Methylobacillus flagellatus KT: one gene and its partner. The protein of the gene in region 2 interacts with the protein of the main gene of each other region in a pairwise test. Links are inferred from orthologs where the notes say so. Each region holds a gene or a part of one and is shown on either strand. Other genes may lie near its edges. The genes, in order: MFLA_RS09635 and MFLA_RS07850.

The links.
Region 1: the proteins of MFLA_RS07850 (region 2) and MFLA_RS09635 interact in binary tests that used the Escherichia coli proteins (3 or more experiments, as listed by UniProt). The link is inferred for Methylobacillus flagellatus KT from one-to-one orthologs.

The regions. Positions count from the first base shown.
Region 1 is NC_007947.1:2,015,947-2,030,792, reverse strand. What follows is about bases 7,282-9,952. They hold MFLA_RS09635 (P-II family nitrogen regulator), read left to right. Parts: upstream 7,282-8,283; coding sequence 8,284-8,622; downstream 8,623-9,952. Other genes in these bases: MFLA_RS09625 (cytochrome c/FTR1 family iron permease), read right to left, coding at 9,155-9,952; MFLA_RS09630 (VOC family protein), read left to right, coding at 8,672-9,052; MFLA_RS09640 (NAD+ synthase), read left to right, coding at 7,282-8,247. Outside these bases: fabB (beta-ketoacyl-ACP synthase I), read left to right, coding at 1-388; MFLA_RS09670 (PLP-dependent aminotransferase family protein), read left to right, coding at 458-1,891; MFLA_RS09665 (peptidylprolyl isomerase), read right to left, coding at 1,918-2,469; phosphoserine phosphatase SerB, read right to left, coding at 2,481-3,353; sucC (ADP-forming succinate--CoA ligase subunit beta), read left to right, coding at 3,520-4,683; sucD (succinate--CoA ligase subunit alpha), read left to right, coding at 4,689-5,567; MFLA_RS09645 (ankyrin repeat domain-containing protein), read left to right, coding at 5,617-6,570; more of MFLA_RS09640, read left to right, coding at 6,640-7,281; more of MFLA_RS09625, read right to left, coding at 9,953-11,092; MFLA_RS09620 (M61 family metallopeptidase), read right to left, coding at 11,139-12,893; MFLA_RS09615 (peptidylprolyl isomerase), read right to left, coding at 12,983-13,834; MFLA_RS09610 (BolA family protein), read right to left, coding at 13,856-14,134; MFLA_RS09605 (YciI family protein), read right to left, coding at 14,131-14,433; MFLA_RS09600 (septation protein A), read right to left, coding at 14,433-14,846. UniProt on the Escherichia coli protein: P-II indirectly controls the transcription of the glutamine synthetase gene (glnA). P-II prevents NR-II-catalyzed conversion of NR-I to NR-I-phosphate, the transcriptional activator of GlnA. When P-II is uridylylated to P-II-UMP, these events are reversed.
Region 2 is NC_007947.1:1,631,807-1,647,076, reverse strand. Bases 7,929-11,023 are described here. They hold MFLA_RS07850 ([protein-PII] uridylyltransferase), read right to left. Parts: upstream 10,714-11,023; coding sequence 8,143-10,713; downstream 7,929-8,142. Other genes in these bases: map (type I methionyl aminopeptidase), read right to left, coding at 10,718-11,023; MFLA_RS07855 (cupin domain-containing protein), read left to right, coding at 7,929-8,073. Outside these bases: MFLA_RS07890 (ABC transporter ATP-binding protein), read left to right, coding at 1-1,357; MFLA_RS07885 (extracellular solute-binding protein), read left to right, coding at 1,408-3,261; MFLA_RS07880 (nitroreductase family protein), read left to right, coding at 3,330-3,941; MFLA_RS07875 (SgcJ/EcaC family oxidoreductase), read left to right, coding at 3,946-4,371; MFLA_RS07870 (HAD hydrolase-like protein), read left to right, coding at 4,372-5,043; MFLA_RS07865 (LLM class flavin-dependent oxidoreductase), read left to right, coding at 5,272-6,336; MFLA_RS07860 (LLM class flavin-dependent oxidoreductase), read left to right, coding at 6,355-7,524; more of MFLA_RS07855, read left to right, coding at 7,798-7,928; more of map, read right to left, coding at 11,024-11,521; rpsB (30S ribosomal protein S2), read left to right, coding at 11,742-12,491; tsf (translation elongation factor Ts), read left to right, coding at 12,593-13,468; pyrH (UMP kinase), read left to right, coding at 13,573-14,289; frr (ribosome recycling factor), read left to right, coding at 14,322-14,879; MFLA_RS07820 (isoprenyl transferase), read left to right, coding at 14,925-15,270.

The DNA of each region.
Region 1 (14,846 bases), 380 kb from region 2 along the record:
CATGCGCCTGGCCTTGCAAGGCGTTGAAGGGCCGGTGGATTACATCAACACCCACGGCACCAGCACGCCGGTGGGCGATGTGAAGGAGCTGGAGGCGATTCGCGCCGTGTTCGGCGACAGCGGTGTCGCGATTGCCTCCACCAAGTCGCTGTCCGGTCATGCGCTGGGTGCGGCAGGCGTCAATGAGGCGATCTATACTCTGCTGATGATGGAACATCAATTCATCGCCGCTTCGGCCAATATCGACAACCTCGACCCAGCCGCAGAAGGCCTGAATATCGTGCGCGAGCGCATCGATAACGCCAATATACAGACCGCGGTGTCGAACAGCTTCGGTTTCGGCGGTACCAATGCCACCCTGACGTTTTCGCGCAGGCAGCTTGCCTGATCTGATCGAACGGGGCCGCTGGCCCCGTTGTCATGTCGGCGTCTGGAATGTGTATCAAGGGCTGTAGGTATGAAACGCTATGAAAAGCTGGTGCACGACATCGCAACCGCCATCCGCTCCGGCGTGCTCGCTCCAGGCGAGAAACTGCCTTCAGTACGTCAGGCCTGCCTCAATCACAAGCTGAGCCCGGCCACCGTCTTCCGTGCCTATTACGAACTAGAGAACCTGGGCTTGATCCGTGCCCAGCCCAAATCCGGCTATTACGTCAGCAATCATGCCATCAAACAGCTGGCTTCCAAGACTACGCCAGTTCCTGAGCAGGCAAGCACTGTGGTCAGTATCTCCGATATGGTCTTTTCCATCCTTAGCTCGATCAAGGACCCGGAAACGGTGCCGCTCGGGTCGGCTTTCCCCTGGCCTGACCTGTTCCCGTTGGCGCGCCTGTCACGCTCACTGGCCCATGCCACGCGTGACATGGGACCGGCAGCCATCGTCGAGTCGCTGCCACCTGGCAATCACGACCTGCGCCGGCAGATTGCGCGCCGTTACCTTATGCAGGGTGTCGAAGCAGATGTCGATAACATCCTGATCACCAATGGTGCCTTTGAGGCTTTGAATCTTTGCCTTGAGGCGGTGACCCAGCCCGGCGATCTTGTCGCCATTGAGTCGCCGACATTCCACGGGTGTTTGCAGGCGCTAGAACGACTGCAGCTGAAGGCCGTTGAGATCCCGGTAGACCCGGTATTGGGCATGGATCTGGACTATCTGGAAAGCGTGCTGGAGAAGTGCCCGGTACGCGCATGCTGGAGCATGACCAGCTTTCAGAATCCAATGGGCGTTTCCATGCCGGCAGAACGCAAGCAGGTATTGGTTGAGCTACTGACCCGGTACCGGATTCCCTTGATCGAGGATGACGTATACGGCGAGCTCTATTTCGGCATGCAGGAGCACAGGCCGGCCAAGGCTTATGATAGCGAAGGTTACGTCATGCATTGCAGTTCGTTCTCCAAGACCCTGGCGCCAGGATATCGCATTGGCTGGGCACTGTTGCCCAAGCGGTTCGAGCGCAAAGTCGAGCGGCTCAAAGTCATCACCTCCTTATCCACCAGTACGATTGCCCAGGCGGCGATAGCGGATTTTCTGCAGCATGGCGGCTATGACCGTCATCTGCGCAGGCTTCGCACAAAGTTCGAGTTGCAGCAGCATCAATACTTGCACTTGATTGCTCGGTACTTCCCTGCGGAGACGCAGGTCACACGCCCCCATGGCGGATATTTTCTCTGGGTGGACCTGCCGGAAAGAGTCGATGCCCTGGTCTTGTTCCAACGCGCGCTGGAGCAGGGGGTGAGTGTTGCGCCTGGGCCGATTTTCTCAGCCAGGCATCAATGCTGCAATTGCATTCGCATCAATTACAGCAAGCCGGTGGATGCCGAGGTGGAGCAGGCATTCAAGACCCTGGGGCGCCTGATGAGTTCGATTGAGGCAGCAGCGCCGGGCCACTAGATGCAATTGCCTTTCAGGTCGCCGTCTTATTCCTTGATCGTGACGGACTCGATCACGATGTTCTGGAATGGCGCATCGCCACCGTCGGTGGGCATGATGGCGATGCGCTGCACCACATCCATGCCCTTGATCACCCTGCCGAAAACGGTATAGCCCCAGCCAGTTTCGGAGCGCTCGCTGAAGTTCAGCGAGGTATTGTTGGCGAGGTTGATGAAGAACTGGTCGGTGGCGGAATGAGGGTCGCTGGTGCGTGCCATGGCGATGGTGCCCGTCGCGTTGGTCAAGCCGTTGTCAGCCTCGTTTCTGATTGGAGGATGCGTGGGCTTGGGTTCGAAATTGACGTCCAGCCCGCCGCCCTGAATCATGAAGCCTGCGATCACGCGGTGGAAGATCGTGCCTGCGTAATGGCCTTCCTTGGCATAGCGGATGAAGTTGGCCACAGTGTTGGGGGCTTTTTCACTATTGAGGTCGACCACGATCAACCCCTCACTGGTCTGGATTTCAGCCAGCGGCTGTGCCATGGCCGGCATGGCAATCAGGCTCAAAATGATAGGCAGATGCAGAAGTTTGGACAGCATGGAGCAATTCCTCAATGACAAGTTTGGACTGAAGATACGGACAGCGGGGCAAACAAATACACCAGGCCTTCCAGATCGACGTGGTTGAGCGCATAGGTGGCTTGCTGCTGCACAACGGGTTTGGCATGGTAGGCGATGCCACAGCCGGCGGCAGACATCATCTTGAGGTCGTTGGCACCGTCTCCGATCGCGACCACCTGGTCTTGCCGCAAACCCAGCTCCTGGCGGAAGCGTTCGAGGTAATCGGCCTTGGCCTGGGCATCGACGATTGGGCCAAGCAAGCGGCCAGTCAGTCTGCCATCGATGATTTCCAGCGAGTTGGCCTTGGCGACATCCAGGTCCAGCATGGCCTTGACCCGGTCAGCAAAGAAATCGAAACCACCCGATACCAGCATGGTCTTGATATTGTGCCGCTTGCATGCGGAGATCCAGGCTTGCGCGCCCGGCGTCAATTGCAGTCGCTCGTCGATCACGCGCTGCAAAGCTGAAGCCTCTAGTCCCTGAAGCAGCGCTACGCGGCGGCGCAGGCTTTCCGCAAACTCGATCTCGCCGCGCATCGCACTCTCCGTGATTGCCGCTACCTGGGGCTTGAGGCCCTGCATGTCGGCAATCTCGTCTATACACTCGATGGTGATCAGGGTGGAATCCATATCCATGACGGCCAAACCCAGATTGTTCAGCTGATGCTGATCATCGACTAATGCGACGTCAATGTGCTGCTCCTGGCAGAACGCACATAGTGTAGGAGGCATTTCTGACTGGCCGGCCAGTTGGTAGGCATGTTCCCCGACCTGGATGAACTGCTGGTGGCTGGCGCCGAGTAGCTGGTGGATATGGGCCAACTGTTGGAAACCGATTCCCGGGCCCTGGATGACGAGGCGCATATGCAAAAACACTATAAGGTGAACACTGGGCTTCATTATACATGGCTGGCACTGTTGCTGGATTCCATCTCGATGATGCCTATCGTTGCAGCCGTAGGTCTCCGTACTGGCGCAATGCGGGGATTTGCGCGAAAATACGCTATTAGCCCATTACAAAAGTAAAAACATGAATTTGCATGAGTATCAGGCCAAGGCGCTGCTGCAGCGTTATGGCGTGAATGTGCCGCGCAGTCAGGTGGCCGAGACGGCACAGGCAGCAGTGGAAGCCGCGCGGGCCCTCGAAGGCGATGCCTGGGTGGTGAAGGCGCAGGTGCATGCCGGCGGTCGCGGCAAGGCCGGGGGCGTCAAGCTGGTGCGCACTCTGGACGAGGTGCAGGATATTGCCGTCAGCCTGCTTGGCAAGCGTCTGGTCACCTACCAGAATGCACCGGATGGGCAGCCGGTGGAAAAGGTGCTGGTCGAGGCAACCCTGCCAATCGCCCGTGAATTGTATGTCTCCATGCTCGTGGACCGTTCTCTGGAGCGTGTCGTATTGGTAGCGTCGGCGGCAGGTGGTATGGAAATCGAGGAAATCGCCAAGGATAGTCCGGAAAAAATCCTGCAGGAAGTCTGTGATCCGCTGAACGGGCTGGTCGATTACCAGGCACGCAATATCGCATTTGCACTAGGCCTGGTTGGTGACCAGGTTGCGGCGTTCACGCGGCTGGCCAAGGGCTTGTACCGCCTGTTCAAGGAAAACGACCTGGCCTTGCTCGAGATCAATCCGCTGATCGTCACTGCGGAAGGTGCCCTGGTAGCGCTGGATTGCAAGATGAGCGTTGATGATAATGCGCTCTACCGGCGCCGCGAGCTTGCGGAGCAGCGCGACTGGAGCCAAGACGACGCCAAGGAGGCCGAGGCGCACAATGCTGGGCTCAACTATATTGCATTGAATGGCAATATTGGCTGTATGGTGAATGGCGCCGGCCTGGCCATGGCGACCATGGACCTGATCAAGCTGCACGGTGGCGCGCCCGCCAACTTCCTCGATGTTGGCGGTGGCGCAACTGCGACCACGGTGGCGCGTGCGTTCAAGATCATTCTCGCCGACCCCAACGTCAAGGCCATTCTCGTCAACATCTTTGGCGGCATCATGCGCTGCGACATCATTGCCGAAGGCATCATCACTGCTGTCAAGGAGGTGGGGATCGAGATTCCCGTGGTGGTGCGTCTGGAAGGGACCAACGTTGAGCTTGGCCGCAAGATGCTGAGCGAAAGCGGCTTATCCATTATTTCTGCCGCAGGCCTGACAGATGCCGCGCAGCAGGCAGTAGCAGCAGTGAAGGTGTAAACAAGATGGCAATCCTGGTCAACAAGCAAACCAAGGTTCTCTGCCAGGGCTTTACCGGCAAGCAGGGCACATTCCATTCCGAGCAGGCATTGGCTTATGGCACCCAGATGGTAGGCGGGGTCACGCCCGGCAAGGGCGGTCAACGCCATCTCGACCTGCCCGTTTTCAATACCATGCGTTCTGCAGTACGTGAAACAGGTGCCAATGCGTCGGTGATCTACGTGCCTCCCGCATTTGCCGCGGATTCCATCCTGGAAGCCTGCGATGCCGGCATCGAGCTGATCGTCTGCATTACCGAGGGTATCCCGGTGCTGGATATGCTCAACGTCAAGGCGGCACTCCAGGCCAACGGCGCCCGGCTGGTTGGTCCCAACTGTCCTGGCGTGATCACGCCGGATGAATGCAAGATCGGCATCATGCCCGGCAGCATCCACCTGCGCGGCAAGGTCGGCATCGTATCGCGCTCGGGCACCTTGACCTATGAGGCCGTGCACCAGACGACGGCGCTGGGCCTGGGACAGTCCACCTGCGTGGGCATAGGCGGCGACCCAATCCGCGGCATGAACTTCATCGATTGCCTGGAGCTGTTCGAGGCTGATCCGGAAACCGAGGCGATCATCATGGTGGGCGAGATCGGGGGCAGTGATGAGGAAGCAGCGGCGGAATATATTAAGCAATACGTGACCAAGCCAGTAGCGGGCTATATTGCCGGTCAGACGGCACCAGCAGGCAAGCGCATGGGACATGCCGGTGCGATTATTTCCGGAGGTAGCGGTAAGGCCGAGGACAAGATCAGGGCATTGGAGCAAGCCGGGGTCGTGGTGGCCAGCTCGCCGGCGGGGCTGGGTGAAGCGGTCCAGGTTGCAATCCAGGCCAAGCAATGAGATATCAAGCGGGTTATTTGGTTTCAATTCATCAGCCATGGAAATCTCTATGTTGCGTCGATTAACTGTTGCTCTGTTTTGCAGCGTGCTGCTGGGCGTGGTGGCATTGCCCGCCCTTGGAAAGGAGCAAGTGCCTTATCTCCTGACTGTCTCGTCCAAGGGTGATCTCGCCACCGTAAAATCGTTGCTCAATAGCGGGGCCGATCCCAATACCAGGGATGCAGAAGGCATTACCGCCCTGATGTACGCAGCGCGCAAGGATAAGGCAGATGTCGCACGGGTCTTGCTCGAAAAGGGCGCTGACGTGAATGCCACGGATGCTGGCGGGTGGACGGCCTTGATGTTTGCCGCCAAGAAGAACTTCATTGATACCGCCAAGGTGTTACTCGAGTATGGCGCGGATGCCAAGGTACGCGACGAATCCGGTTGGAGCGCGCTGGGCATGGCGGCAACGTCCGGTTATAGTGAAATGGTAGGCTTGCTGGTGCAGCGGGGTATAGATCCCAGCAGCAAGAGCGACGATGGCAAGAGCATTCTCATGTATGCCGCCAGAAATGGTGACATTGATACTATCAATACCCTGCTGGCGCAGGGTGCAGACATTGCCGCACGCGACCGTTTTGGCCTGACTGCGCTCATGTATGCGGCACGAGAGGGCAATGTGGAGGCTACCGCACTGTTGATCGACAAGGGAGCCAAGGTGGATGCACAGGACAAGACCAAATGGACTGCGCTGTCCTGGGCTGTCAAGAAGTCGCAGGAAGGTACCGCCAGGCTATTGATCGAGAGGGGTGCCAACGTCAACCACAAGGACTCCGAAGGCACGCCCATCCTGCAATATGCAGTGAGCGAAGGCAATGTGGAGCTGGTCAAGCTGTTGCTGGCCAACGGTGCCGACGTCAAGGTCAAGGACCAGTATGGCCTGACCGCACTGGTGTATGCCATGAAAGGCAAGAAACCCGAAATCGTGCAGTTGATCAAGGATGCAGGTGGTAGCTATTAAGAAGCGACGCTACACTGGTAGCGGTATTGCCGTGGACGGCAGTATTCTGCAACCTGCAGGCTCGAGACGATGAAAATCGCGATCGCTCAAATCAATGCCACGGCCGGCGACCTGACAGGCAACGCCGCCAAGATCGTCGAACAGGCCCGGCGTGCCGAAGCGGCCGGGGCGACTTTGCTGCTCTGTCCCGAGCTGGCATTGTCGGGGTATTCACCCGAAGACTTGTTGTTGCGAGATGATTTTTACCACGCCTGCGAACGCGCGCTGTATGCCTTGGCACAGGAGCTTCCCGCCACATTGACCGTGGTTGTCGGCCATCCACGCAAATATCTCGGCAACCGCTATAACGCAGCTTCGGTGCTCGAAGCGGGGCGAATCTGCCATACCTATCACAAAGCATTACTGCCCAACGACAGCGTCTTCGACGAAGTACGCTACTTCAGCGAAGGTAGCGAAGCCCTGGTTATCAATCACCTGGGCTGCAAGCTTGGTATCGTGATCTGTGCCGATGTCTGGGCGCCCGAACCGGCCCGCCGTGCTCGCGATGCGGGCGCGACCGTGTTGCTGGTGCTCAATGCCTCGCCCTATCATATCGGCAAGCAACAGGAACGCTATGCAGTAGTGCGTGACCGCATCAAGGAAACCGGGTTGCCCGTGGTCTATGCCAACCTGGTTGGCGGCCAGGATGAGCTGGTTTTCGACGGCGCTTCCTTCGTCATGAATGATGAGGGGGCATTGACTCAGCAACTGCCGTCCTTTGATGAGGCATTGGGCATCGTATCCTTCAGCGATGGGGCGCCTGAGCCCGCGGAGATTCATCCTCTGCCCGGGCTGGAGCCAGCGGTTTACCAAGCGTTGAGCCTGGGGTTCCGCGACTATGTATTGAAGAACAATTTCCCGGGCGTACTGCTTGGCTTGTCTGGCGGCATCGACTCCGCCTTGACGCTGGCGATTGCCGTGGATGCGCTGGGCGCTGGCAAGGTGCAGGCGGTGATGATGCCATCGGCATTCACGGCTTCCATCAGCCTGGAAGATGCCCAGGCAATGGCAGCAGGACTCAATGTGCGGTATAGCGAGATTGCGATCGGTCCCGTATTCGAGTCATTCTGCGCAGCTTTGGCGCCGGAGTTCGCCGGCAGGCCCTTCGACACTGCGGAGGAAAACCTGCAGGCACGCATTCGCGGTACCTTGCTGATGGCGCTTTCGAACAAGTTCGGCAGCATGGTGGTGACCACCGGCAACAAGAGCGAGACTGCGGTAGGATATTCGACATTGTATGGGGATATGGCGGGCGGTTTTGCCTTGCTCAAGGATGTTTCCAAGACATTGGTCTATCAGCTGGCCAAATACCGGAATACGATCAGCCAGGTGATTCCCGAGCGTATCATCCTGAGGCCGCCGTCGGCGGAATTGCGCCATGGGCAGACAGACCAGGACAGTCTCCCGGATTATGCGGTACTGGACGGTATCATGGAGGCATATGTCGAAAATGATTACAGTTGGGAGGAAATCCTGGCGCTGGGCTACCGGGAGCAGGATGTGCTCCGCGTGACCCGCTTGGTTGACCGTAACGAATACAAGCGGCGCCAGGCACCTATCGGTGTCAGGGTGACCAAGCGAGGTTTTGGCAAGGACAGGCGCTACCCATTGACCAACAAATTCGTGTTCAATAGATAGCTTCAAGACGGAAACAACCAGGAAAAGGAACAAGCGATGAAAAAAATTGAAGCAGTAATCAAGCCATTCAAGCTCGACGAGGTGCGCGAAGCGCTATCCGAGATCGGGGCAAACGGGTTGACGGTGACCGAGGTGAAGGGATTCGGCCGCCAGAAAGGGCATACCGAACTCTACCGCGGTGCGGAGTATGTGGTGGACTTCCTGCCCAAGATCAAGGTCGAGCTGGTGGTGACCGACGATGTCGTGGATGCAGCAGTGGAGTCCATCATCAAGGCAGCACGTACCGGCAAGATTGGCGACGGCAAGATTTTCGTGACTCCCGTGGAGCAGATTATCCGTATCCGTACCGGGGAGACCGATGAGGCAGCCATCTAAACGCTATTTCATTGGCCTGTAAGCTGCCGCGAGTGGAGGGTGAACCTGCATGATCAAGATCAAGCAAATGCTGCATACCGGCATTATCGTGTCCGATATGGAGCGTTCCCGCGCTTTCTATGAGGGCCTGCTCGGCCTGAAGCCCAGCGACAAGCGTCCCCCATTGAGCTTTGATGGGGCCTGGTACGACATCGGCATCAACCAGTTGCACCTGATGGTGGTGCCAAACCCCTATGCCGGTGCGGAGCTTCCCGCCCATGGTGGCCGAGATTACCATGTGGCCTTTGCCGTGGATGACGTGATGGAAGTCAAGCAGGTACTGGACCAGGCGGGTGTGGCGTACACCATGAGCATGTCCGGGCGGGCGGCATTGTTCTGTCGTGATCCCGATGGCAATGCGCTGGAATTCTCTGCAGTCAAGATGGATTGATCAGGGTATTCATCATGCTTGACTAGCCAGGCGCAGAGCTGGCTGCTGTTGTCGAGCGCAAATAAAAAGCCTGGCGTCGTCAGGCTTTTTATTTGCGGAATGCTAATGTTTTTCTTGTTTACGGCTGATCAGCATGCCGGCCACGATCAGCGCCAGTACGATGCCTTGTGCAGCCAATGTCTGGATGGTGGGGTGTATGCCCAGCAACGGTAGGCTGATGAAGTGTAGGCGGTCTGCTGCCACGATGCCAGCTTCTTGCAGGGCGGCGAAGCCATTGCCCGCGAACACAACGGCCATCAGGGCCAGCAAGCCTGCCGTGGCAGCAAAGAACTTGCCCAGCGGCAGGCGGACGCTGAATTTGAGGATGGCCCAAGATAACAGCGCCAGCAGGACGGCGGCAGCGACGATGCCGGCTACCACAGCGCCCTGGCCTTCCGTTCCGGCCTGTGTCCACAACGCCTGGTAGAACAGGATGACCTCAAACAGCTCTCGATACACCGCGAGGAACGAAACCCCGGCAATAGCCCACCAGGTGCGTTTGTTGAGGGCTGCGTTAACATGATCGCTGATAAATTGCTGCCAGGCGTGGGCGTGTGATTTGCTATGCAGCCAGTAGCCCACGTACAGTAGCATGGCAGCCGCAACCAGCGCGGTGATACCTTCGGTCATTTCACGGCCTGCGCCGGAGATGGTGAGCAGGTAGCTTGCAACGAACCAGGTGATGCCGCCCAGAACAATGGCCAATATCCAGCCAAGGTGGAAATAGGGTAGGGCGTCGCGCCTGCCGGTCTTGCTGATGAATGCGCTCAATGCCGCCAGGATCAGGATGGCTTCCAGACCTTCGCGCAGCAGGATCAATAGCGAGCTGACAAATGCGGTGGCGCCGATGAGGCTGCCAGATGCCAATCTTTCATCGGCTTCGTCCAGCAGGTCATTGATCTGGTTGATGAGAGTTTCGACGTCTTCAGCACTGGCTTTGCCTGCAATGGCGCTGCGCAGGTCCATCATGTGGCGCTCGATATCGAGGCGGAGCGGCTTGTCGATGTTGTCCAGGCTGTTTTCCACCAGCTCGAAGCCTTCGAGATAGGCGCTGATGGCGTGCTGGCGTGCACTGGACTCATCCCCTTTGCGATAAGCGCTCAGCGTGGCTTCGAGCTTGTCACGCGAGATATTGAGCGGGTTGACAGCAACTGCCTGCAGCGCAGACGGCTGAGCGGTGAGATATGCCTGCACATCGCTGAGGCCGGCCTGTTCAAGTTCGGCGGGAGCCTGCATCACCAATTGCTTCAGGTTACCCAGTTCAGCCTTGCCTCGCCCTTGCTGCCATGCGGCTTTGCCAGCGGCCTTTTGTGCATCGGTCGCACGCAGGCTGCTTACATAGAATGCCAGGCTCCACCGGTCGGCCTCGGGCAACTGCGCATAGGATTGCATCGGGGTGCCGTTGACGCCTAGGGTGATGGTATTGTACAAGCCGTAAATGCTGCGCATGCGCATGCGGTCCTGATCGTGGAAGTTGCTGGGTTCTGGCTCCAGCCCCTTTGCCAGCGGGCCATCGCCGTGGCCGTTGGCACCATGGCATGCTGCGCAGGTTTCGCCGAACAATTGCGCGCCGCGGTTGAGGTCCGGGATATCCTTGGGCGCAACGGTGACCTTGTATGCCTGGATGACGGCAAGGCGCAGGCGATTGGCTGTCGCCGAGACGGCATCGCCTTCCGCTTTTGCCAGAATTTGTTCGCGCAGTGTTGCCGCTTGCTCAAGTAGCTCCGCCTGCTGGGCTACGGCGGGCAGTTCCGAAATCAAGTTGGCAGACTGGGTAGCGAATTCGAGCTGTTCTTCATACTCCTCGGGATTGAGTATCTTGCCGTCTTGCACGAATTCAGGGTAGTCCACACTCACATAATCCAGCATATGGACTGCCGTCTGTGCTTTTTCCTCATCGGTGACGGCGTGGGCATGAGGGCAGCCGACCAGCCAGATCATGCTGCCGAGTACAAGCATCTGCAAGGAGGACAGCAAGCGGGTCAGGGGAGTGGACGTCATGAGTGCTAACCTTGTGTAATGCGGGTGCGGAAAACTCCGTATTCTATCAATTTATGCCTAGCCAGTCCTGGCGTAGTTGATCCTGTTGCGCGTTGCGCTTGTCGTTCAGGGCAAGCGTGATGTTGGCCAGCGCATGGTCGTGCGGCTTGATGGCGGTCACCATTAGTTCGTCACGACGGAAGAAATGCAGGCTGATCTGTTGACGGCCGCGCTTGAGTATCCGCTGGAGGCTATTGGCGCTGGCCTTGAGGTTGTCATGAGCGATGATGACATCGCCTGCGGCCAGCCCTGCCAGTTCTGCTGCGCTGCCGCTGAGCACATGGCTGATGCGGGTGTCATCGCTTGCGAGCTGCATGCCCAGCCATTGGCGCACTAGGTCGGCATCGGAAAGGCTGGGGCCAGTGAGCCTGATGCCGAATTTCAACAACAGCTTTTCCAGTGGAGGATCCTCGCAGCCCTGTACACAGTCGCGGAAAAGCGCGGTCAGCTTTTCGCCACAGGTTTCCTGGATCAAGCCCTGTATGCTGCCCTCGGCCACAAACATGCCTTGCTTGAAGCCTTTCCATAATGCCAGCATGACTTCGTCGAGCGAATGGCCTTTCAGCCGCAGGCTGAGGTCCATTGCCAGCGCCACCAGCGATCCCTTGAGGTAATAGCTGATCTGGCTGTTGGGCGTGTTTTCATCCGGCTTGTATAGCTTGATCCAGGCATCAAAGCTGGATTCCTCTAACGCCTGCACCCGGCGCCCCGGCGTGCGCAGGTAGCGCGTGATATCCTTGCTCAACGCGGCGAGGTATTCCTGCTCGCTCATGAGGCCGCTGCGCACCAGCGCCAGGGTATCGTAATAGGCGGTGAACCCTTCGAATACCCATAGGAGTCGGGTATACGACTCGCGGCCGAGATCCGGATTGGCAAACGCGGCAGGGCGGATGCGCTTGACGTGCCAGGCATGGAAGTATTCATGGCTGCATAGACCGAGAAAATCCTGGTATTGCTGCCTGTCGTGCTGTTCATGCTTCACTGGCAGCCAGCTGCGCGGGCAGATCAGGCTCGTGGAGTCGCGATGCTCCAGGCCGCCATACTGGTTGTCGGCCGCAGCATAGAGCAGGAAATCGTAACGCTTGAACGGCGCTTCGCCAAAAAAGCGGATATGGTGCTCGCAGATTTTCTTGAGGTCGCGGCTGATGGTCTTGATATCCGCTTCGTGCCTGCCCGAGACGACCAGTCGATGCGGTACGCCCATGGCCTTGAACTCCGCAATGGCCAAGTCGCCGATTTCGACCGGATAATCTATCAGTGCCTGGTAGTCGTTGGCCTCATACAGGCCGAAGCCATTCGTATCGGTTTTGCGGGCTGGCAGCGTGGTGGCGATGGACCAGCCTGCATAGGCCTTGCCCGGGTGGTGGATCTCGACGCTGCAGGGTTCCTGCTCTTGTCCTGCGACTTGCAGGAATAAACTGCTGCCGTTGAAGTAGGCGCGGGTGTGGTCGAGGTAGGCAGTGCGTACCGAGAGGTCGTAGGCATACACTTGGTAACGGACAACGAGCGGGTGCTTGCAGGGTGCTGCGATCCAGGTGTTTTTGTCGATCTTCTGCAGCCTGATATCTTGCCCATGGCTGCTGGCACTGATCCCGACGATGTGACGTGCGAAATCCCGGATCAAGTAGCTGCCAGGTAGCCAGGCTGGCAACGACAGGCGCTGGCCTTCGGCTGCCGGGTGGGCAATATGGCACTCCAGTTCGAACAAGTGGCTTTGCGGCGTCTCGAAACGCACGTCATAGTGGATTTTGTGTTGCTTCATGGGCAGTAAGCTCAGTCAGGTCAGTCTTGCAGATGGAAAAAGCCCGCAGCGCGGCGGGCTTTTGTATGCCGGGCAAGAATCGGCGGTGATTACTTTGCAGCCGTGGCGCCGGCTGGCGCCTCGATCTTGGCCTTGCTGCGCAGGTCGGTCAGGAGTTTTTCCAGGTTGCGCTGCTGCAGCTGTTTCTGCAGGCCGTCCTTGACATCGTCATAGGATGGCGGCTGTGTGGCGCGGGTGTCTTCCAGCTTGATGACATGCCAGCCGAACTGGGTCTGCACCGGTGTCGTGGTGTACTTGCCTTTCTGCAACTTGACGACTGCATCGCTGAAAGGTTTCACCATGCCTGCTGCGGAAAACCAGCCCAGATCGCCGCCTTTTTCCTGAGAGCCGGGATCCTTGGATTTTTCCTTGGCCAGCTTAGCGAAGTCACCGCCCTTGCCGAGCTGGGCAATGATATCCTTGGCCTCGGCTTCGGTCGATACCAGGATGTGGCGTGCGCTGTATTCCTTGTCGCCCAGCTCCTGTTTGTATTTTTCGTACGCGAGCTTGATGTCAGCCTCGCTCACAGGGTTTTTCTTGATGTAATCCTGCAGGAAGGTGTTGACCAGCAGTTCACGACGGGTTAGCTCTTCCTTGGCTAGGTAGTCCGGCTGCTTGTCCAGGCCAGTGCGCTGCGCTTCCTGGTAGATCAGTTCACTGCCGATCAGCTTGTTGATGATGACATTTTTGACATTGTCGTCTACCGTTTGACCGCGGGAAGAGGCTTCCTTGGCAATGTAGTCATACAGAGATTGCTTGATGGGCTTGCCATTGACTGTGGCAACACTGCCGTTTGTGCCGGCAGCAAAAGCGGGTTGTAGCATACCAAATGCGACCGTGGCAATCAGGGCGCTGGTTGTAAGTTTCATGAGAATTCCTTGGCTGGTTAAAATGGATGTCATAAAGTTGAGGGTGATAAAGTATCAGTCGATTGTGACAACAGGAGGATCATCTGTTGCAATTGCCTGGATACTGAGCGCGTGTATTTTGTGCGGTATCAGGTCGCCCAGCATGGCATAGACCTGGCGATGCCGCATGACCTGCGACTTGCCGGAAAATTCCGCGCTGGCAATGGTCAGGAAAAAATGCCCGCCGCCGTTGTTGCCTGCGTGGCCCTTGTGCAGGGCGCTATCGTCACGGATTTCCAGCATGGTAGGCGAGAGTGCCGAGAGTCGGTTGCGGATTTCTTCTATCAGGGTCATGCAGGCAAGGTTTTGCGAAAAGGTTTGACTGTGACAGCGGAATATACCCCTGCGTTCACAAATGGATCCTCATTGGCCCAGGCCTGCGCCGATTCCAGACTGTCAAACTCGGCCACAATCAGGCTGCCGGTGAATCCTGCAGGACCCGGATCATTGCTGTCGATCGCGGGAAAGGGGCCAGCCAGCAGGAGGCGACCTGCATCCTGAAGAGCCTTCAGGCGCTCAAGGTGGGGAGGGCGGGCAGCCAGGCGTTTTTCCAGGCTGCCGGGAACGTCTTCTGCAATGATGGTATACCACATTATTTCTTGTCCTGTTCGGTGATGTGTTTGTTGAGCAACAACGTCTGGCCGATCACGAACACGAACATCAGCCCCATGGTGCCAAACAACTTGAAATCGACCCATAGGTCAGTGGAGTAGTTGTAGGCGACATACAGGTTGAGGAATCCCAGCAGCAGGAAGAATATCGCCCATGCCAGGTTGAGGCGGCTCCAGATCGGATCTGGCATGGTAATCTGCTTTTCCATGAGGCCGCGGATCAGGTTGCGCTTGAACAGCCATTGGCTGCCCAGCAGGCCGACGGTGAACACCCAGTAGAGAATGGTGGGCTTCCACTTGATGAAGCTTTCATCCTGTAGCCACAAGGTGGCGCCGCCAAACACCACGATGATGACGCCGCTCATGATGAGCGCATTGTCCACCTTGCCGGTCGT
Region 2 (15,270 bases):
CAGGGGCCGTGACATCGCCATGATCTTCCAGGAGCCGATGACTGCACTCAACCCGCTGTTCACCATCGGCAACCAGATTGTCGAGACGCTGCAGCTGCATGAGGGCCTGAGCAAGAAGCAGGCGCGAGACAAGGCGCTGCAACTGATCATCAGGACCGGCATACGCCAGCCGGAGCGCAGCATAGACAGCTTTCCGCACCAGCTTTCCGGCGGTCAGCGTCAGCGTGCGATGATTGCGATGGCGCTGGCGTGCCGTCCCAAGCTGTTGATTGCCGACGAACCGACGACCGCCCTCGATATGACGATACGCGCGCGCATCGTCAAGACATTGCTGGATTTGCAGCAGGAGGAAATCCAGCGCAATGGCGACGCCGGCATGGCCATCCTGCTGATTACCCACGATCTCAACCTGGTGCGCAAATTCGCCCAGCGCGTGGCCGTGATGGAACGTGGCAAACTGGTCGAAACCGGGGATACGGAATCCATTTTCGCCAACCCGCAGCATCCTTACACGATCAAGCTCATCAACAGCATCCCGGTACGCAATATCGTGCCTGTGCAGGAAGCGGCTCCCATGTTGCTGGAAACGCGGGGGCTGCGTGTGGAATACCGCAAGGCCGCCAACAGTTGGCGTGGCATTTTCAGCACCAGCCGCCATGTTGCGCTCAAGGGGGCTGATATCCAGTTGCGTGAAGGCGAGACCATTGGAGTGGTGGGGGAGTCGGGCTCGGGCAAGTCTACCCTGGCCCAGGCCATCCTGAACCTGATTCCGGCTGAATCCGGCGATATCGAGTTTGAGGGCGCGCCGGTGGCGAGATTGAGCAAATACCGGCAGCGGGCCCTGCGCGCTCGGCTCCAGGTCGTGTTCCAGGACCCGTTCGGCTCGCTTTCGCCGCGCCAGACCATAAGGCAGATCGTCGGCGAGGGACTGGCGTTGCATTTCCCCGCGCTCGATCCTGAGGAGCAGCACGAAAAAATCGTCAATGTGCTGCGTGAGGTTGGCCTGCCTGAGACCGTACTCAATGCCTATCCACATGAGTTCTCAGGGGGGCAGCGCCAGCGCATCGCGATCGCGCGGGCACTGATCCTCGCGCCCAGGGTACTGGTGCTCGACGAGCCGACCTCGGCCCTGGATGTCTCTATCCAGAACCAGGTGCTCGAGCTGTTGGTAAGCCTGCAGGAGAAATACCGCCTGAGTTACCTGCTCATCACGCACGACCTGACTGTGGTGAATGCGTTGGCGCATCGGGTATATGTGCTCAAGGATGGCGAGATCGTGGAATCGGGCGATACGGAGCAGGTGATCGAGCGTCCCCGCCATCCTTATACGCAAAGCCTGGTCCAGGCTTCGCTGTAACCACAAGGCCGTTTCATGAAGTCTCTTAGTCTCCCGGATTTTTCTCCCGTATGTTCAACCTCAAGCTCTGGCTGAAGCTGGCGGTGCTGTTCTTGCTGATCGGCGTATTGCATGTGCCGGACCGGGCACAGGCCGCGCATGCGGTCGCCCAGTTCGGCGAGCCTAAATATCCGGCCGATTTCAGCCATTTCGACTATGCCAACCCGGAAGCCCCGCGCGGCGGCAGGCTGGCGTTGGCGGTCGTCAGCCAGAACAGCAGCTTCGACAAATTCAACCCGTTCAGCCGGCGCGGCAAGCCCGCCCCGGGGCTGATCGAGCTGATGTTCGAGACGCTCACGGTGTACAGTCTGGACGAGACCAATACCCAGTACGGCTTGTTGGCCGACGATATCCACGTAGCCGACGATTTCAGTTCGGCTACTTTCCACATCAACCCCAAGGCGCGGTTTTCCAACGGCGATGCCGTGACGGCCAGCGACGTGCGCTACTCGTTCGACGCCCTCAAGAGCAACCCGCGGTTCAAGGCCTATTTTGCGGAAATCAGCGGGCTGATCATGCTGGATAACCATACCGTGCGCTTCGACTTCAGCAGGAAAGGGCGAGACCTGCCTTTTATCGCGGGCAGCCTGCCCGTGTTCTCGCCCAAATGGGGAGAACAGCCTGGCCAGGAAAAAGTGCCTTTCGACAAGCTGGGCCTGGAAATCCCGGTCGCGAGCGGCCCCTACCTGATCAAGAAGGCGGTCAGCGGCAAGGGCATCATCTACCAGCGCAATCCGGATTATTGGGGCAATGACATTGCCGTCCGCCGCGGCAGCTTCAATTTCGACGAGGTGGAGTTCAAGCTGTACAAGGACAAGGATACCCAGGTATCCGCGCTGCGGGCCGGCGACTTCGACTTCGTCAGCGATCCGCAAATGCGCTACTGGTGCTGCCAATACATAGGCAAGCGTTTCGATAGCGGCGAACTGGTCAAGGAAGTGGTGCCGCACCGCAATCCGCCGGCCATGAATGGCTATGCGGTCAACCTGCGCAAGGCGCGGTTCCAGGATATCCGGGTGCGCAAGGCGCTGAACTATGCGATGGATTTCGAATGGATGAACCAGAAGATCTTCGCCGACGAGTTCATCCGCCCGCAAAGCTTCTTCGCTACGACGCCCCTGGCTGCGACCGGCTTGCCCAGCGAGGAGGAGCTGAAGCTGCTCGAGCCGTACCGTGACGAGATTCCGCCCGAAGTGTTCGGGCCGATGTTCGTGCAGCCCAGCACCAAGCCGCCGTCGAGCATCCGCCATAACCTGACCAAAGCGCTGGAGCTGTTTGCCGAGGCAGGGTGGCATAACCGCGACGGCGTGCTGCGCAACAGCCAGGGCGAGCCCTTCGTTATTGAGGTATCGACGACAAGGGCCCCGAGCCCGTTCATGGACGTCATTTACCTCAATATGGAGAAACTCGGCATCGTCGTGAAGAAACGCGTATCGGATGCGGCCACTACGCGCAGCCTGATGCGGGGTGGCTTCAATTATGACTATACCAGCGTCTCCTTGCGGGAGAATCGCATGCCCGGCGTGGAATTGTGGCGCAACTTCAATAGCAAGGATGCTGACGTGCCGGGTTCGGAGAACATCATCGGCGTCAAGTCGCGAGTAGTGGACGAGCTGATCCAGAAGCTGCTAGACGCCGATAGCCAGGAAGAACAGCAAGTCGTTGGCCGGGCCTTGGACAGAGTCTTGATCCACAGCCATTACCTGACGCCGTGGCGCTACCTGGTCAACCACTACATTATTTATAACCACCGTTTGCGCAGGCCGGATACGTTGCCGCTTTATTACGGCGTGCAGGATTGGGCAATCAACTGGTGGTGGGACGGCACGGCAGGCAGCCCCGGCCATATGGATGATAGGAAATAGCCTTCTAGCGCGCTGCCGGCGGTTGGTAGAAGCGCGTTTTTTAACATTAATCAAAAGGAATGAATGAGATGAGTGCTGTGTACCCCATCAATCCGCGTAAGACGGAATACGAAATCAGTCCAATTTTTGTGAACCGATGGTCTCCGCGAGCGTTTACCGGGGAACCGGTCGAAGACGCCGCATTGTTCAGCCTGTTCGAGGCGGCACGCTGGGCGCCTTCGGCCAACAATTCCCAGCCATGGCGCTTTATCTATGCGAAGAACGGCGGTACAGGCTGGGACAAGCTGCTGGGGTTGGCGAACGAAAACAACCGGCGCTGGGCTTCGCGCGCAGGCGTGCTGGTGGCGCTGCTCTCCAAGAAAACCCATATCCGCAACGGAGATACCGAGCCGACGCCCCTGCGCAACCATTCCCTGGATGCAGGCGCGGCATGGGCCAGCCTGGCGTTCCAGGCCGTGCATGTCGGCTTGGCCACCCACGCGATCGGCGGATTCGATCGCGACAATGCGCCGGCCGTCCTGGGGGTGCCCGAAGGCTTCCAGGTAGAGATATTGATCGCCATCGGCAAGCAGGGGGAAAGGGCGGCCTTGCCCGAGGATATCCAGGCCAGAGAACAGCCGACCCCGCGCAAGCCCTTGGCGAACTTTTATGCCGAAGGCCAGTTCAACTTCAAGGAGTAGCGCAATGGCGGATGACGGGTTGGAGGCGCACGAGAGCCTGATCAAGGCCATCGTGTCACGGTGGGATCAGGGATGGGCGGATTTTGACGCCGCGCTCGCCTCTCGGGATTATGCGGAAGATGCAGATTGGATCAATGCCTTCGGCGTATTCAAGCACGGCAGGAAGGAGATTTTTCAGTACTTGCGCAATATCTATCACTCTCCCCAGGTGACCTCGCGACGCAGTACATCCTCGATCTCTTCCATTCGCTTTATCCGTCCCGATATTGCAGTCGTGACGTCATACAGGGAAACTGCCGGACAGAAAACAGCGAGCGGGGCGGAATACCCCTTGAGGAAAACCCGCGATTTGCGCGTGCTCGCATTTGAACATGGCCTATGGAAGATTGCCAGTCATCTTGTGGCCGATGAAAAAGCAGCTTTGCCTTGAATGATGGAAATGCGCTACGACAAGCTGCTTTTCGATCTAGATGGCACGATCAGTGATCCCTTGACGGGAATTGCGCGCTGCATCAATCATGCGTTGCAGCATGCCGGATATCGCACATATACCGAAGCTGAATTGAGTCCTTTCGTCGGGCCGCCGCTTGATCAGACGTTTCATTCGATCACGGGAAGCCGTGACCAGAAGAAGATCAAGGCATTGGTGGAGAAATACCGGGAGCGATATGCCGACATTGGGTATGCAGAGAACCAGTTATATCAGGATGTGGATGCCACCATTGCAGGTTTGCATGCTGCTGGTGCCATGATGGCTGTGTGCACTTCCAAGCCCCAGGTCTATGCTGAAAAAATTCTGGAACGATTCAATCTTAGGCAATATTTCCAGTTCGTCAGCGGAGGGGATATTGGCATCAAAAAGTGGCAGCAGATTGCAGCGCTGAAGGCACTTGGACTGGTGACTGAGGAAACCCTGATGATAGGCGGCCGGGATGTGGACCTGAGTGCGGCAGCGGTCAATCACCTGCCTTCTGCTGCTGTTTTGTGGGGATATGGTTCGCTTGAGGAATTGCTTCCGCACCGATGCCTGCATGTATTTCATCATCCTCATGAGCTGAACCTACTGAAAGACTGGATTGTTGCCCAGCCATCAACTGTTTGATTTCGAGCAGTTTGGAAGGGTGGGCTGTTGTTATACAGACACTTCGGGTTTGTATTTGCTGTGATGTGACATGGCGCCTTACTGTCCCTAGGCAGCGCTGGTCAAGATTAGTTGAATAAATTCAATCATCTTAAGATTCCCATAAAATAATAATGGGATTTGAAGACAAATGGCATGGTTTCTGCGAGAGCTAAGGGGATTCAAGTAGAGTGATTGCGGAGACGATGCATGACAGTTCAATTTTTCTGGCAAGTCCCAACTGCGGGCGACGGGCGCTATGCTGATGCCGAGAAACACATCCGCGGCGAAAGGGCCGATAGCCGACCCTATTTCCTGCCGGGCGTGACCGACCCTCGCGGTCAGCGATTCAATTATTTCGACCATTTGCACCAGATCGCCAAGGCGGTGGAACTCGCCAAGTTCGACGGCATCAAGGTCAGGAACGACCCGGAGGGTGACGAATCCTGGATTGTTGCCGGCTATCTCAGCCGTGCCACACGCTACCTCACCGTGCTGGCCGAGTTCGACGCCTCGCGCGGCTCGGCAGTCTATGCTGCCAAGAATGCGGTGAGCTACCAGCGCTTTACCGAAGGCCGTTTTGCCTGGCAGATCGGCGTGGAGCCTGACGAGGCAAAGCGCCGGCAGCAAGGCGACTTCGTCGCCCAGGCGGATCTGTACCCCAGGGTGGAAGAGTTCGTCACTGTGGCCCGCAACGTCATCACCACGACCGGATACGATTTCAATGGCCGGTTTTTCCAGGTCTTGCAAGGCGGCTTCCAAGGGCCGCTTTCCGGCCAGAAGGTTCCGCCCGTCTATCTATCTGGTGAGACGGATGAGGCATATGCCCTTTCCGCCAAGCTGGCTGACGTGCATGTGCTGGATGCACAGCCGCTAGACAAAATAGCCAGCAATATTGCGCAATTACGCAACTTGGCACGCAGCCATCACCGGGCTTTGCAAATTGGCCTGCGCGTGGATGTGCTAGTGCGTGAAACCGAGGAAGAAGCGGTATTCGATGCCAAGCGTTATGCCGAGCAGACCGGCCAAAAGACCATTGACAACAATGTCGCAGGATTATGGCAGGGCTTGACCACAGCCAGTACCGGCGCTAGCGCCGTGCTGGTCGGCAGCTTCGAACAGGTCACTGAGCGGTTGGCCGCGTTTGCGGATGCGGGGGTCGAGCAATTCATCCTTGGTGCCGTCCCTAGCCTGGAAGAGGCTTACCGCATCGGCGAGTATGTCTTGCCGTCATTGCGTTCCCTGATAAACGGCGCCAGCCAGCGCGCAGCCTGATAGAGGAGTCGAGATATTATGGCAATTGATGTTTTCTGGAGAATTCCTACGCACGGCGAGCCCAGCTCACTGCGCAACAAGCTGCATCACCGCGGCGACTGGTCACAGCAAGAGGGCGACCATATCGTGCATAAAGGTCTCAGCGGGGGTCATGGTGACGGTTTTACTAATCTCGACTATATCGCTGAGGTGGCACGCGCTGCCGAGATCTCGGGTTTTCAAGGCGGATTGATTCCTTCCTTCCCAATGACGGATGAGCCATGGGCGATTTCTTCGTTCCTCGCGCGCGAGACCAGTACTTTTCGCTTCATGATTGCGTTTCAGCCTGGCTTCCTGAACCCCGTCGTGGCTGCACGCATGACAGCCAGCCTGCAGCGAGCTACTCGTGGTCGGGCGCTGTTTAATGTGATCACTGGTGGCGGGGGGCCTGCCCAGCTGTGGTGGGGCGATGTAGCGCCGCACGATGACCGCTATGCGCGTACGACAGAATTCCTGGACGTATTGCGCGGGGTATGGAGCGGGAACAGTTTTTCCTACCAGGGCAAGTTCTACCAAGTGGAGAATGCGGCCCTGCCAGCCCAGCTCCTGGGCCAGGATTTTCCAGAGATTTACTTCTCAGGCTCGTCCGACGCGGCCCTGGCTTCCGCGTCCAAGCATGCGGAATATTACCTTTCATGGCTGGAGCCTTTCGACCAGCTGCGCGATAAGTTCGATCGAGTGAAGGAACGCACTGCCGCATTGGGTCGCAAGATCAAATGCGCAGTACGGGTGGACATCATTGCGCGTCGCACCGAGGAGGAAGCTTGGCGCGAAGTGCGACGCGGGTTTGAAAACCTCGATGACGCTGCGCGCGAGCGTTACAAGCGTTTCGCCCAGCAAACCGGCGATTCCGTTGGGGCCAGCCGCCAGCGTAGCACTGCGCCGAAGGAGCTCAATGATTATCGCGACTTCATCATTCATCCCAACGTCTGGTCCGGCCTCAGCCTGCTGCGCGGCGGGCAGACCCAGGGCATCATCGGCAGCTACGAGCAGGTGGCCGAACGACTGGATGACCTGGTCAGGCTCGGCGCGGATGCCTTCATCCTCGCCAGCACACCGCACCTGGAAGAGGCATACCGGGTAGGGGAGGAAGTATTGCCGCTGGTGCGCGGTCACGATAGCGCACCAGCCTTGCGCGCTGTCGGTTGAGCACTTGCAGAAACGTACCCCCCCTATACTTGTAGCATAAGGGGTACGTTGCGAGGGTCTAAGAGACACTTAAAGTATTCAGCCAGTTGGCCAGGAGACTTTAAAAGCTGCAGTCAATAGAAAGCATCAGGCATTCCCTGGCACTGCTTGACCAACCTGCCGTTTGCCAATGGCAGGTATGCCTGACTACTGTCGCATGTTAGAATCTCGTGCAAGCCGGTTGTTACGGCTGTTTTTTCGTGCAGTTTTTATTGATTAATCAAGGATTTATAAATGAGTCAAATTACTATCGAGCACAACCCAAGTGAAGAAAAACTGAAAGAGCTGGGTGTGGCAAACTGGTCCATCTGGGAAAAGGAAGTATCAAAGTTCCCATTGGATTTCGGCATCAAGGAAACTGCATATATCCTGGAAGGTGAAATCTTGGTGACCCCTAAGGGTGGCGAACCTGTTCGCATCGTTCCAGGCGACCTGGTCGTGTTCCCTGTCGGCCTGCAAAGCAACTGGGAAGTGGTGAAGCCACTGCGCAAGCACTACAAGCACGGTTGATTCTGCAAGTAGTATGTTAAAAGCCCCCGCCCGCTATGGAGCGGGGCTTTTTTATTGCCTGTTGGTACGCTACAGCTGGGTGCGCAACGATCTTTCGAGTGCAGCCAGGACTTCGGCGGTCAAGCGCTGGCCTGACTGGTCTGCGATCAGGAATGTGTCTTCAACCCGATTGCCAAGTGTGTTGATTTTTGCCGTATGCAGGCGGATATGGTGTTGCTGCAAAACATGAGCAATGCGTGAGAGCAAGCCGGGCCTGTCATTGGTGGCGATGTCCAATATCGTGTTGGGGCCATTGTCTTCTTGCTGGATGGTCAGCTCAGGCTTGATCGGCATATGTTTGACCTGGCGGCTGATACGACCTTGCACCGGCGCGTCAGGCGGTGCCTTGCTGAGCAGTTTTTGTGTCAGCTCATATTCGATAAAACTTAATAAGTCACGATAATTTATTTTGTTATCTGATTGATCTAGAATTAGAAAATTATCAAGCGCGTAGCCATGCTGCGTCGTGTGTACCTTGGCCTCCACGATGTTATAGCCCAGGCGGCCAAAGAAGCTGCAGATGCGGACGAATATATCGGCCTGATCGGGCATATAGATCATGGTCTGGATACCGTCGCCTGCTGGGCTAAGCCTGGCGCGTACGATGGGGACAAGCGTGTTGATGTGGGTGAGCAGCAGCCGGGTATTCCAGGCGATCAGCTGGGCTTCATGGCGCAAGAAGTAGGCGGGGCCCAATTGTTGCCACAGCGGCTGGTAGGTTTGTTCCACTACGCCATAGTAGCTGAGGATTTCCTTGGCTTGTTGCTGGCGGGCCTTGAGTTCGTCGTCCGGGTTGCTTCCGCGCAGGATGCGCTGGGTGGCCCGGAATAGGCTTTCGAGCAAAGTGCCTTTCCAGGCATTCCATATTCTGGGGCTGGTACCGCGGATATCGGCGACCGTCAGCAGGTATAACGCCACCAGGCGGTATTCGCTGCCGACATAATGTGCAAACTTTTCTACCACTGCTGGGTCTGACAGGTCGGATTTCTGCGCCGTGTTCGACATGACCAGGTGGGCTTCTACCAGCCAGGCCACGAGTTCGCCGTCCTCGGTCGGGAGGTTGTGTTGCTTGCAGAAGCGGCGCGCGTCAACGGCCCCTAGGGTGGAATGGTCTCCACCGCGTCCTTTGGCGATATCGTGGAACAAGGCGCCGAGATACAACAGGTGAGGCTTGGGAAATTCCTGGAACAGGCGGCTGCACAGCGGGAATTCGTGTGAAAACTCCGCCAGTGCAAATCGGCGCAGGTTGGCCAGTACGTTGAGGATGTGCTCGTCTACAGTATAGACATGAAACAGGTCATGCTGCATTTGGCCTGATACACGCCCAAAAGCTGGAATGTAGCGGCCCAGGACACCATAGCGGTTCATGAGTTTCAGCGTATGGGTAATGCCTTGGGGCTGCTGCAGTATCTGCATGAACAGCGCCTTGTTCTTTTCATCCTTGCGGAACTGTGGAGTGATCTCGTGCTTGGTGCGGTGTAGTGCGCGCAACAGGTCCGCGCCCATGCCCTTGAGTTCAGGGTGCTGTTGCAACACCAGGAAGCTTTCTAGAATGGCAGAGGGGTCATCATAAAGCAGGGTCGGGCTTTTAGTCTCCAAGAAGCCGTTCACGGCTTCAAAGCGATGGTTGAGACTGACGACGGTATGCTGTTCGGGATAGATGCGCTCATGCAGTACCTGCAGCAATATTTCGTTGATCAGGCCGACGAACTTGGCGCTCTGGTAGAAGCTGTGCATCAATTGTTCACTGGCGCGCCTGCGCTTGGTCGTGACCAGGCCTAACTGAGATGCCAGTTCATTCTGGAAGTCAAATAGCAGGCGGTCCTCGCGGCGGTTGGCCAAATAATGTAGCCGTGTGCGCAGCATCTGGAGGTTGCGTTCATGGCGGCGCACTTGTTGCGCGGCGTGCTTGGACAAAATGCGGTTCTTGACCAGTTCGCGCCAGTTGCTGCCAAGATTGAGGGCACGCGCAATCCAGATGATGTTCTGCAGGTCGCGTAGCCCGCCCGGGCTTTCCTTGATGTTAGGCTCGAGATTGTATGCCGTATCGTTGAAGCGGGCATGGCGTTGATGCTGCTCTGCCACCTTGGCTTCAAAAAACTTCGCTACATCCATCGCGGATGTGACCGCATGGAGAAAGTCGGCGTACAAGCCAGCATGTCCGCACAAGTAACGCGCCTCAAGCAGATTGGTCTGTACTGTGACGTCCTCCCGTGCCTCGACGACGCATTCATTCAGGGTGCGGACGCTGTGACCGATGGCAAGGCCGGTATCCCACAAGACTCCAACTAGTTCCTCGATCTTGCGATTGGTCAATGCGGAGGCTTCATGGCTCAGCAGGATCAGAATGTCCACATCGGAGTAGGGAAACAGCTCGCCGCGGCCATAGCCTCCCACCGCCACTAAGCTGGCCTCCGAGTCCAGCTCAAATGCTTGCCATAAACCACGCAGCACCCGATCAGTCAGGGATGCTTGTGCTTGCAACAGCTGGCTGACATTCGGCTTGTTCAGAAATGCCTGCTTCAATGACTTCTGACCGGATTGCAGCTCCTGCCGCCATTGGCGTGCAAGGGAGGTATCTGCGCGTGTGGATGGCTGCATACCGCTATTTATTGATGAAGGCAGGTGCCGGAGGCGTGCCGGCTGAAACGGTCAACACCTCGTACCCAGTGTCAGTGACTAATACGGTGTGCTCCCACTGGGCCGAAAGGCTGTGGTCTTTGGTGACGATGGTCCAACCGTCGCCAAGCTGCTTGATATCCCGCTTGCCGGCATTAATCATGGGCTCTATGGTGAAAATCATGCCGGGTTTCAATACAGCTCCCTTGCCGGGCTGCCCGTAATGTAGCACTTGCGGGTCTTCGTGGAAATTCTTGCCGATACCATGCCCGCAAAATTCGCGAACAACGCTGAAACCCTGTTTTTCCGCATAAGTCTGGATGGCGTGGCCGATGTCTCCCAGTGTCGCGCCTGGCTTGACCTGGTCTATGCCCAGCCACATGCACTCGTATGTGACCTCCGATAGGCGTTTTGCCTGGATCGAAATGTCGCCGACATGGAACATGCGACTGGTGTCGCCATAATAGCCATCCTTGATGACCGTGATGTCTATATTAAGAATGTCCCCATTCTTCAATACTTTGGCGCCAGGGATGCCGTGACATATCTGGTGGTTGACGGATGTGCAGATAGATTTTGGGAATGGCGAATGGCCGTGGGGTGCGTAGTTGAGAGGGGCGGGGATGGTGTGTTGCACATTGACCATGTAGTCGTGGCACAGCTCATCCAGTTCGCCCGTGGTCACGCCAGCTTGGATATGGGGTGTGATAAAATCGAGGACTTCAGAGGCCAGTTTGCAGGCCACACGCATTTTTTCGATATCTTGTTCGGTCTTGATGTTGATTGCCATTGTATTGCAAGGCTTGCGCCCAGGTTTTCCTTGAGTTCGTACAGCCGCTTATGGTAGCATACCGCACCCATTTGGCAGGAATAATGCTTGCCAAATGGAATCCCGCAGTTTCGCCGTGATGGCGGCTGCAAATCTGCACATATACCCCGTACAGGGTGTCCGCATGAGAATGCGGATGTTGTTGGGTGTATGGAAGCAATAACCCTTACTGGAGATTAGAATGTCCGTTACCATGCGTCAAATGCTGGAGGCTGGTGTCCATTTCGGCCACCAGACACGCTACTGGAATCCCAAGATGGCACCGTACATCTTTGGTGAACGCAACAAAATTCATATTATCAACCTGGAAAAAACCCTGCCGCTGTTTGAGGACGCGTTGAAGTATGTCCGCCAACTGTCTGCAAACAAGGGGCGCATCCTGTTTGTCGGTACCAAGCGTCAAGCCCGCGACATTATCAAGGAAGAGGCGCAGCGCGCTGGTTGCCCCTATGTCAATCATCGCTGGCTGGGCGGCATGCTGACCAACTTCAAGACCGTCAAGCAGTCGATCAAGCGTCTGACCGAATACGAAGCTCTCTTGCAGGATGGTGGTATTGAGAAGTTCGGCAAGAAGGAAGCCCTTGGTTACAAGCGCGAAGTGGAAAAGCTCGAACGCTCCATCGGTGGTATCAAGGAAATGGGCGGGTTGCCAGATGCAATCTTCATTATTGATGTTGGCCACGAAAGTGGTGCTGTCACTGAAGCCGCTAAGCTTGGGATTCCTGTGATTGGCGTGGTTGACACCAACAACTCCCCGGAAGGCGTGGCTTACGTCATTCCCGGAAATGACGACTCCAGTCGTGCGATTCGTCTCTATGCCCGCGGCATTGCTGACGCGGTATTGGAAGGCCGTAACCAGAGCATCAATGAAATCGTCAAGGCAGCCTCCGAGGAGGAGTTTGTCGAAGTTGAAGAAGTCGCGGCAGAGTAAGACCCTGTCAAAAGGGGGCTCTGGCCCCCTTTTTTTGTATCCGGATTTGGTTAAGTGAAACCTGGCTACGCGCCAACAAAATAATGTTCAAGGAGTAAACAATGGCTGAAATTACCGCAAGCATGGTCAAGGAGTTGCGTGAGCGCACTGATGCGCCCATGATGGATTGCAAAAAGGCGCTGACGGAAGCAGAAGGCGATATGGCAAGGGCGGAAGAAATCCTGCGTGTGCGTTTTGGTAACAAGGCAAGCAAGGCTGCCGGCCGTGTGGCTGCTGAAGGTGTCGTGGCCGTCAGTATCAAGGCGGATGGCAAGTTGGGTGCGATTGTCGAAATCAACTCTGAAACTGATTTCTGTGCCAAGAATGCAGACTTCCTTGCCTTTGTGGCTCAGGTGGCTGAAGCTGCCGCTACTGAGAAGCCTGCCGATGTCGCGGCCTTGTCCGCGCTCAAGATCGACGGTGGTAGCGTGGAAGATATCCGCACCCAACTGATCGGCAAGATCGGTGAAAATATCACTGTGCGCCGTTTCGCAGTGACTGAAGCCAAGGGCAAGCTTGTCAGTTATGTACACGGTGGCAAGATCGGTGTGCTGGTCGACCTGGTCGGTGGCGACGAAACCCTGGGTAAGGATATTGCTATGCATATCGCTGCAGCTAAGCCTAAGTCCCTGGACGCCAGCGGCATTCCTGCAGAATTGATCGAGGCTGAGCGTCGCGTTGCCATCGAAAAGGCCAAGGAGGCAGGAAAGCCCGAAGCCATGCTGGACAAGATTGCTGACGGTACTGTGCAGAAGTTCCTCAAGGAAGTTACCTTGCTGAGCCAACCTTTCGTCAAGGATGACAAGCAGACCATCGAACAACTGCTCAAGGCCAACAACGCCAGCATTGCATCTTTCACCATGTATGTCGTGGGTGAGGGCATTGAAAAGGTCGTCACCGATTTTGCTGCTGAAGTTGCTGCTGCCGCCAAGGTGTAAACTGTTGATTGCACTCGTTGCGACTAACCTGTAGTCAATGAACGTGAATCGTCTTTGTGGGATGATTCACGTTTTGCACAATTTGCATAACAATAAGGAGCCCCATGAGCACTCCCGCCTATAAACGCATTTTATTGAAACTCTCTGGTGAAGCCTTGATGGGCGACGACAGCTACGGTATCAACCGAGCGACCATTTCCCGGATTGTGGAAGAGATCAAGGAGGTGGTTGATCTCGGCGTGGAGGTGGCAGTGGTGATCGGTGGAGGCAATATTTTCCGAGGCGTCGCGCCAGCAGCAGAAGGGATGGACAGGGCTACCGCCGACTACATGGGGATGCTGGCGACAGTCATGAATGCCCTGGCCTTGCAGGATGCCATGCGCCATATCGGCCTGGTAAGCCGTGTGCAATCCGCCTTGAATATCGAGCAGGTAGCTGAGCCTTATATCCGTGGCAAGGCTATCCGCTATCTTGAAGAAGGTCGCGTAGTCATTTTCGGCGCGGGAACGGGCAACCCGTTCTTCACTACCGATACCGCAGCCGCGCTGCGTGGCATGGAGATCAATGCGGAAATCGTGCTCAAGGCCACAAAGGTGGACGGGGTGTATACGGATGATCCTAAGCGCAATCCAGAAGCCATGCGCTATAAGACACTGACGTTTGACGAAGCTATCGTCAAGAACTTGAAAGTCATGGATGCGACAGCCTTGACGCTATGCCGCGACCAGAAGTTACCAATCTCCGTGTTCAGCATCTTCCGCCAGGGAGCGCTGAAACGGGTCGTGCTGGGTGAAGACGAGGGAACACGCGTTCTGCCTTGATCGCCCGGATACATGTCTTAGCAGGAGATATCATGATACAAGACGTAAAAAACACTGCAGAACAGAAAATGCAGAAATCCATAGAAGCCTTGAAGGCTGATCTGAGCAAGGTGCGCACTGGTCGTGCGCATACCGGTCTGCTCGATCATGTGCAGGTCGAATATTATGGTTCCATGGTGGCCATCAATCAGGTCGCCAGCGTGAGCCTGGGGGATGCACGTACCCTTAACGTGCAGGCATATGAAAAGAATATGACGCCCAAGGTGGAAAAGGCGATCCGCGATGCAGACCTAGGCCTCAATCCCGCCACCAATGGCGATATCATCAGGGTTCCCATGCCGATGCTGACAGAAGAGCGTCGCCGCGACCTGGTTAAAGTCGTCCGTTCAGAGGCGGAAAATGCCAAGGTGGCGATACGCAATGTACGCCGCGATGCCAATGACGCGCTCAAGAAGCTGGTCAAGGACAAGGAGATTAGTGAGGACGATGAGCGCCGTGCACAGGATGAGGTGCAGAAGCTCACGGATAAGTTTGTCGCGGAAATAGACAAACTGCTGCAAACCAAGGAAGCCGAGTTGATGGCTGTGTGATTGCAGCCAGTGGTTTTATATTGTTCTAATCCCATGGAGCATTGAGTGGCACTTTTTTCCAGCTCCACCCAGGCTATCCCGATAACGGGCGACATTCCCCAGCACATTGCCATCATCATGGATGGCAATGGTCGCTGGGCCAAGAAGCGCTTTCTCCCCCGGGTGGCAGGGCACAAGCGAGGCGTTGAGGTCGTGCGCGAGGTCGTGCGCCTGTGTGCCAACCATGGCGTGAAATACTTGACCCTGTTTGCGTTCAGCAGCGAGAACTGGCGCCGTCCTGCGGATGAAGTCAGCTTCTTGATGAACCTGTTCATGGAAGCACTGCAGCAAGAGGTCGGTAAGCTTGACGAAAATAATATTTGCCTGCGCATGATTGGGGATTGCTCCCGGT